DNA from 2 places in the Neobacillus sp. DHD-1R genome. Region 1 is predicted to be linked to the other one. Evidence: predicted binding sites of a transcription regulator. Region 1 holds the regulator's gene; the other holds the start of a gene.
The links. Region 1 encodes LexA, which represses DNA repair genes until DNA is damaged. Its sites were predicted from a motif close to CGAACATATGTTCG; they were not measured.
Positions count from the first base shown of each region.

Region 2: the regulator LexA is predicted to act here: its motif matches at 1,966-1,979, upstream of AC3ANL_RS17635 (Y-family DNA polymerase).

Region 1 is NZ_CM173232.1:1,914,063-1,918,494, forward strand. Features, by position in the region: gene AC3ANL_RS09180 (MerR family transcriptional regulator) at 87-488, shown strand; gene glnA (type I glutamate--ammonia ligase) at 529-1,863, shown strand; gene AC3ANL_RS09190 (DUF4257 domain-containing protein) at 1,960-2,244, opposite strand; gene lexA (transcriptional repressor LexA) at 2,431-3,054, opposite strand; gene yneA (cell division suppressor protein YneA) at 3,215-3,541, shown strand; gene AC3ANL_RS09205 (YneB family resolvase-like protein) at 3,557-4,204, shown strand; gene AC3ANL_RS09210 (DUF896 domain-containing protein) at 4,279-4,432, shown strand, end outside.
Region 2 is NZ_CM173232.1:3,580,933-3,585,364, reverse strand. Features, by position in the region: gene AC3ANL_RS17645 (DEAD/DEAH box helicase) at 1-999, shown strand, start outside; gene AC3ANL_RS17640 (YqzH family protein) at 1,704-1,895, opposite strand; gene AC3ANL_RS17635 (Y-family DNA polymerase) at 2,040-3,299, shown strand; gene AC3ANL_RS17630 (YolD-like family protein) at 3,334-3,669, shown strand; gene AC3ANL_RS17625 (alpha/beta hydrolase) at 3,726-4,432, opposite strand, start outside.

The DNA.
Region 1 (4,432 bases):
ATGTAAGAAAATCTAACATAGTGTTGACATCTTTTCTTACACGAAATATAATAGCAATAAGATTTACGAAAGAGAGGAGAAATTTGGTGAGTGGAAGAGAAATTCGTCGTTCCATGCCACTGTTTCCGATTGGGCCAGTCATGCAGTTAACAGATTTAACCGCTAGACAAATCCGCTATTATGAAGAGCACCAGTTGATTTCTCCAGCTAGAACCGAAGGAAACAGACGGATGTATAGTTTGAACGATATTGATAGATTGTTAGAAATTAAAGATTTAATTGACCAAGGTGTGAACATGGCGGGCATTAAGCAATTGTTCATAGTCAAAGAGCAACAATCTAAGTTAGCTGACAATCCAAAAGAAAAAGCCAAAACAGACTTAACTGATGAACAACTAAGAAAGCTTCTTCGCAACGAATTAATGCATTCAGGCAGAAACAATCGATCCACATTACGCCAAGGCGATATGTCTCGATTTTTCCATTAAATTATGATGATTCTTTTTTCAAAAAATAGGGGGAATGAAAATGGCAAAGTATTCAAGAGAAGATATCCAACGTTTAGCAAAAGAAGAAAATGTGAAATTTATCCGTCTTCAATTTACTGACATTTTGGGAACAATCAAAAATGTTGAAATTCCAAGCAGCCAATTGGAAAAAGCACTTGATAACAAAATGATGTTCGACGGTTCATCAATCGAAGGCTTCGTACGTATTGAAGAATCTGACATGCTTCTTTACCCTGACCTTAATACATGGGTAGTATTCCCATGGACAGCTGAAAAAGGGAAAGTTGCCCGTTTAATTTGTGATATTTATACTCCAGAAGGTAAACCATTTGCAGGTGACCCGCGTAATAACTTAAGAAGAGTGTTAAAGGAGATGGAAGAGTTAGGCTTCACTAACTTCAACCTCGGACCTGAACCGGAATTCTTCTTGTTTAAATTAGATGAAAAAGGTGAACCCACTCTTGAATTGAACGACCAAGGCGGTTACTTCGATTTAGCGCCAACTGATTTAGGTGAAAATTGCCGTCGTGATATCGTTCTTGAGCTTGAAGAAATGGGCTTTGAAATTGAAGCTTCTCACCATGAAGTAGCTCCAGGACAACATGAAATTGACTTTAAATATGCTGATGCTTTAACAGCTTGTGACCAAATCCAAACATTTAAGCTTGTTGTTAAGACGATTGCGCGTAAGCATGGTCTTCACGCGACATTTATGCCAAAACCATTATTCGGCGTAAACGGATCTGGTATGCACATGAACCTTTCCTTATTCAAAGGTGGGGAAAATGCATTCTACGAGTCAACTGGCGACTTAGAAATGAGCGATAATGCACGTCAATTCATTGCTGGTATCCTAAAACATGCTGAAGCCTTTACAGCTGTAACAAACCCTACTGTAAACTCATATAAGCGTTTAGTACCAGGCTATGAGGCACCTTGTTATGTTGCATGGTCTGCAATGAACCGTTCACCATTAATCCGAATTCCAGCTTCACGCGGGTTAAGCACTCGTGTAGAAGTTCGAAGCGTAGACCCTGCTGCCAATCCATACCTTGCAATGGCAGTACTTCTAAAAGCTGGTCTAGATGGAATTAAAAATAAATTAACTCCTCCAGCACCAATCGACCGTAACATTTATGTAATGAGTAAAGAAGAAAGAATCGAAGAAGGAATCATCGATCTTCCTGCAACACTTGCCCATGCATTAGAAAAACTTCAAGCTGATGAAGTGATCACTGCTGGTCTTGGAGAGCATATCCTAGAACATTTTATTGAAGCTAAAGAAATTGAATGGGATATGTTCCGCACCGTCGTTCACCAATGGGAACGCGATCAATATATGAGCGTGTACTAAGATTCATTAGTCCTGTCGCTTAACGCGACGGGGCTTTTTAATTTACAACAAAAACCAAAAAGCCTCAGTAATAGATTACTGAGGCATTATAAAAATTTACTTCTCACCGTTCTCATTTAATAATTTAATTCTATTCAGAACGGCATCACCAGCGAGTCCAGCAATAATCGAAAAAATAAGGATTTCTACCAATGAATTTGGAGCGGTATACAGGACGAGGAGAAGCGAAGCAACTGCACCAAGAAGTACTTCTTCGAGAAAACCGAGATAAAGAAATTTTTTTGTTCTGCGAGGCATGATAATTTTTCCGTTCTTTCGAACATGTCCGATGACCCCCACCGACCCACCAATCACAATCGAGAAAATAATGTCAATTAACACTGTTTCCCACACTCCTTAAGCCTTTTATTTTTTGGACCTAAGGTAAATCATGGTGTAATTTAATTATATTAAATATTAGCAATATGAAAATGAGTAAAAATACTGATTTTTTAATATAGTAATTAATTGTGAATGAAAGTTGAAAATTTTCCCAATAAAAAAAGAGCTGGTCACAGCTCTTTTGTTTTAATGTATATGACGATAAACCCCAATTACTTTTCCAAGAATAGAAACATTCCTTAAAATAATAGGATCCATCGTGGAATTTTCTGGTTGCAGGCGGATATAGTCTTTTTCTTTGAAGAACCGTTTACAGGTTGCTTCATCTTCCTCAGTCATTGCTACAACAATGTCTCCGTTATCAGCATTTTTCTGCTGCTTTACAATAACGTAATCCCCATCAAGAATTCCAGCCTCTATCATACTTTCACCCATGATTTCCAGCATAAAGACTTGTTCATCCGAAGGAGCAAGACTTTCTGGAAGAGGGAAATACTCTTCTACATTTTCAATAGCTGTTATTGGTATACCTGCTGTAACTTTCCCAACCACTGGTACGTTTACAACTTTGTTTCTTGGGATATTGGCTGCTTCATCTACTTCCAAAATTTCAATAGCTCTTGGTTTAGTTGGATCTCTTCTGATGAGACCCTTACTTTCCAACCTAGCTAAGTGACCGTGTACTGTGGAGCTGGAGGCAAGACCAACTGCTTCACCGATTTCCCTTACCGAAGGAGGATAGCCCTTGCTTCTAACCTCATCTTTTATAAAATCCAGGATATCCTGCTGCCGTTTTGATATTTTTACCATGATAAAATGCACCTCGCCTGGTTATTGTTGGCTTAATTATAGCATGTTCTTCATTTTTATACAAACATAAGTTCGAAAATGTAGTTGACAACAAACAAACGTTCGGACTATAATGATGATATCAAAAAGAGAACATATATTCCTATAAGAGGTGGAAAACATGAAAAAATTATGGACCCAATACTCATATGCTATTACTCTAATTATACTAAGCTGCTTCTTAGCTCTCATATTATCATTTAAACAACATCCTACTGACCAGGATCAATATTTAAAAGTAACTATTTCCGAAGGTGATTCACTCTGGAAAATCTCTAACCAATATGCCGAACAGCATTCATTATCCAATGATGAGTTCGTCAGCTGGGTAAAGAAGCATAATGAAAATATTAACGATCAAATTTTTCCAGGTGAAGAAATTGTCATTCCGGTTAGTAAGAAAGTATCTCCAACAACAACCATTTTAGCTAGTGCCCCTGAAGAATAGGAAGAAGGATAGAATTTGAAAGCAATTATTTACTGCCGTGTCAGCACGAATAAAGAAACCCAGGAAACCTCATTAAAACGTCAGGAAGAGGAATTAATCCAACTTGCGAGCCAGTATCACTTTGAGGTTGATGCCATCATTAAAGAACAAGCAAGCGGCTATGATTTTGAAAGAGATGGAATATTAGAGGTATTAGAACGGATAAAAGATTCACAGGTGCAAGCATTGTTAATCCAGGACGAGACTCGGCTTGGCAGAGGGAATGCCAAAATTGCCCTCCTTCATTGCATTTTAAAAGAAGGAATCAAACTTTATAGTATTTCTCATAGCGGGGAACTCGAACTATCAGAATCTGATTCAATGGTGTTACAAATCGTCAGTATGGTAGAAGAGTACCAACGGAAACTTCATAATGTAAAGATTAAACGCGGCATGAAGCGTGCCGTTCAGCAAGGCTATAAACCAGAAAAAAATTTAAAAAACCTTGGTGAGGGTTCCGGCCGGGATAAAATCGAGGTTCCAATTGATCAAATCATTCGGTTAAGAAAAAATGACTTAACCTTTGCGGAAATTGCTGCCACACTTAGAGGATTTGGCTACCAAATTTCAAAAGCAACCGTACATAGACGATATCAAGAGTATATGGAGTCACAAGATGAATAATCCTTCTGCCTTGTAAGAACTTCTTTTTTTTAGTAAAATCAAGTGTCTAATCCTATAGAAAGGATGGTACTTGAATGCTATCTAAAGAAAAAATGGCTCGTATCAACGAACTGGCAAGAAAAGCAAAATCGACAGGATTAACGGAGATTGAAGCTAAAGAACAATCAAAATTAAGAAGTGAATATTTGGCGACTTTCCGTTCTAATATGCTTGATACCCTAACAAACA
Region 2 (4,432 bases), 1.7 Mb from region 1:
TTTCACACGGTCTTTTTTGATGAGGCGCAAGCCTTTAAGAACCCGGTTACCCAGACGGCTCGCACCGTAAAAAAACTTTCTGCCCATTATCGATTTGCACTTACGGGAACACCGGTAGAAAATGCGTCTGAAGAGCTATGGTCCATTTTTTACGTTGTCTTTCCTGAACTATTTAAGGGTTTGAAAGAATTTAGCACTCTTACCAGGAAGAAAGTTTCTCGGAGAGTCCGGCCTTTTTTACTGCGCAGAATGAAGGAGGATGTGGCCTCTGAGCTTCCGGAAAAATTAGAGTTTGTGGAAACTGCTGAATTGCTTCCTGATCAAAAGAAGCTCTATGCTGCTTATTTGGCTAAGCTGCGCGAGGATACCTTTAGACACCTTGATAAGGATACGATTCGAAAAAATCGGATCAAAATTCTCGCGGGCTTAACAAGATTGCGGCAGATTTGCTGTCACCCCGGCCTATTTGTCGAGGGGTATAAAGGCAGCTCTGCCAAATTAGATATGCTAATGAGAATTGTTGAGGAATCAAGACTTTCTGGACGAAGAGTACTCATTTTCTCTCAGTTTACGAAAATGCTTAAGCTGATTGGGAGACAATTAGCATTGAAGGATCTTCCCTATTTCTACTTGGATGGACAAACTCCTTCTGAAGAACGTTTGGAAATCTCCAATAGATATAATGAGGGGGAACGTGACTTTTTCTTAATTTCGTTGAAGGCTGGGGGGACCGGTCTCAATTTGACTGGAGCGGATACGGTCATCATGTATGACATTTGGTGGAACCCAGCGGTTGAGGAGCAGGCCGCTGACCGTGCACATCGCATCGGTCAAAAAAATGTGGTCCAAGTGATTAAGCTTATTACTCGTGGAACGATTGAAGAAAAAATGAGCGAGTTACAGGATAAAAAGAGACACTTGATCGAAGAGATTATTGATTCTGGGGAGAGAAGTCACTCTATCCTAACGGAAGAGGATATACGCGAAATTCTTTCTTAAATTTATGTGGATGTGCAAAAGGGTCTGACCTCACGTTTAACACTCAAAATAGTCGCCTATTACGAAAAGTTCAGCGATTTGCCTGAGGTTGTGGGGTCTGACCCTTTGTTTCTTAATTAAGAAATTATAAAAATCTTTGAGAATTGTCCAGCTCTATAAGAGTAAGCATTGGAAGCTTAACTTCGCACGAAGGAAAAGCGATAGCTTTTCCGAGGAGGCTATACGCCGCTGACCAGGGCGCTTGCGCTTTTTCTTAAGGGAATTTAAGGAAGCTGAAAAAAATCAGTCGAGTTTATAAACGACTGATTTTTTTATGGTGTCAGGGATCTAGTCCGTTATCGAGTGTTTGTAATCGACCGAACTTGAGGAAACAGAAGGAATTCGGTAGTTTATCGCATTCTTAAACGACCGAACACAAGGAAAAAGAAGGAGTGGGGTAGTTTATGGCGTGCCTAAACGACCGAACATAAGAAAAGAGAAGGAGTAGGGTAGTTTATGGCGACTCTAAACGACCGAGCACAAGAAAAAAGAGGGTGTCGGGTAGTTTATGGCGTGCCTAAACGACTGAATACATGAAAAAAGGAAGTACTGAGCCTAGCAAGATCCTAATTTCTTAAACCTCAGAAATAAAAGAACCCAAATATCGTAGTAATCCTAACTACCCTTCGGAAAAAGAATCCTTAATTCCTCCTTCAATTTTTTTATTAATCCGTTAAAAACTCATACACCATATCATTTACAATATCATATAAATTCGCAGAAGGTTCTTCTTCTTTTATTTTAAAAATTCGCCTATTCAGCTCCTCTAACTCTTTCTCACCAATTGGCAGGGAATCCGGATTACCATACTGTTTAAAACAATTTCTTATCATTTTGACCACAAGCTTTTTCTCCATCTATGTACACCTCATCATCATTATATCCTTTTTTACAGTTGGAAACGTGTCAAAAAATTACCATTGAATACGAACGTATATTCGTTTAAAATGTGAATATAATAAAAAAGAACAAACGTTCGATAAAAACAATGGGGGAACGTCATGATTGACTACAGCGCATTGCCGCAAAATCAAATTTTGTGTGTGGACATGAAGAGCTTTTATGCAAGCTGTGCCGCTATCATCCTCGGACTAGACCCTTTGAATTGCTATTTAGCGGTGGCTGGCAACAAGGAACGGCAGGGAAGTGTTGTGCTTGCTGCCTCACCACGTCTAAAAAAAGAATTTGGGATTAAAACAGGTTCAAGACTGTTTGAGATTCCCGATGATCCGAGGATTCAAGTTGTCGAGCCGAAAATGGCGACCTATTTGCGCATTTCAACAGAAATTACCCGGGTATTCAATCGTTATGTTCCAAAAGAAGCTATACATGTTTATAGTGTTGATGAAAGTTTTATTAAAGTAGACGGTGCCATTCATTTGTGGGGCGATGCCCATACGATTGCCAAAAAAATAAAGGGTGATATTGAGCGGGAATTTCAACTGCCATGTGCAGTGGGAATTGGTCCCAATATGTTATTAGCGAAGCTCTGCCTTGACCTTGATGCCAAGAAAAAAGGAGTTGCCGAATGGACATATGAAGATGTTCAGATAAAACTTTGGAATGTGTCGCCCCTTCGAGAAATGTGGGGAATTGGCAGGCGTGTCGAAAAAACATTAAATGGTATGGGTATTTTTACAGTAGGTCAGTTAGCCCGCTACGATTTAGAAAAGCTGGAAAAGAAATTTGGGATTATGGGAAACCAGCTTTATTATCATGCTTGGGGGGTGGATCTTTCCGATTTGGGGGCACCAATTATCCAAGGACAGATCAGCTTTGGAAAGAGTCAAATTCTGCTAAGGGATTATAAAAAGGAAGAAGAAATTAAGGCGGTTATTTTAGAAATGTGCGAAGAAGTTGCCCGAAGAGCACGAACACATCGAAAGGCAGGAAGAACGATTAGTCTTGGAGTCGGTTACAGCCAAGATGAATTTGGCGGCGGTTTTCATCGTTCTAGAACCATCGAGCAGCCAACAAATGTGACGATGGAGCTTTACCGTGTTTGTCTTGAGCTGTTTCATGAGCACTATACTGGAAAGACGGTCCGGCAAATTTCAATTGCCATCAGCAATATTGTTGATGACCGAGAGCTTCAGCTTGATCTGTTTGACATGGGTGCCTATAAGAGGAGAGAACTAGGCTATGTGGTCGATTCCGTCCGCAGGCGCTTTGGTTCAGGCTCTCTACTCCGGGCTGTTTCTTATACGGCGGCAGGAACGGCTAAACACCGGGCGACACTTGTTGGCGGACATAAAAGGTAATAATCGATTCTGAATATGAAAGAAGGAAATGCAGATGATTCGCGACCGCGGGAGAATTAAATGGACGTCGATGATGCTTCCTGAACATGTGAAGATGCTCAGGGATTGGGTAAAAGAAGACCGATACGAACAGAAAAAGGAAATGGATGAACAACAGCTAGAGCTTATGAACGAGATCTTATCCGAAGCAATTGAATTTGATCGGTTTGTTACGATTACCCATTATCGAAACCGAAATTATGAAATCGTAATTGGAAAAATTCATTACTGGGATGAACTAACACAAAGGCTTCATGTGGTAGACCGCTTTAAAGAGATGCACCGGATTCCCATTCAGGCAATTGCTGACATCAGGATAACAGATGTATAAAACAGAGGAGCGCCCAGCGACTAGTGTACGTCGCTAAACGGGCGCTTCCGCTTTTCTTAACTAGGTAATACACGATCAACGTATTTTTGTAAAAATTCATCAATCACGCGTTCATAATCCGCACGGTTTTCATTAAAGGACTGGGCATGTCGGCCGTTAGCAGCCATAAAGAGCATTTTAGGTCCCTTTTTTTGCTCAAATAAATCTTTTGTCATAGAAGGGAGAATAAAATCATCCTTTTGACTGTGAATGAACAAAACGGGATGCTTGATATTTTCAATGACGGAAATGGGCGAAACATTTCGAATCGAATACTTATCACGAAGGCGTAAAAAGGCATCACCGATGGGCAGTAATAGACCTGGAATGAGCTTGAAGTCCTTTTTAATGAGGTAGGCAAGCTGCTCTTTAAAATCAGAAAATGGGCAATCTGCAATGTAAAAATCTGCGCCGTCCTCCAAAAGTCCAGCGTATAAAAGCATAGTAGCAGCCCCCATTGATTCACCATGAATTCCTAGTTCAAGATGAGGTCCTTTTTCTTTTTTGAGCCAATCAACAACCGTTTTTAAATCAAATTTTTCATAATGGCCAAAGCTGGTTGTTTTTCCGCCTGATTCCCCGTGACGACGATGGTCGTAAATTAGCGCATTAAAGCCACGCTCAAAGAAAAGATTCGCATATTTAATCGAATTGATTTTTGTTTCGGTCACACCATGAGAAATAATGATATAGCGATTGGTCTGGTGTGGTTCAACCAAAAGGG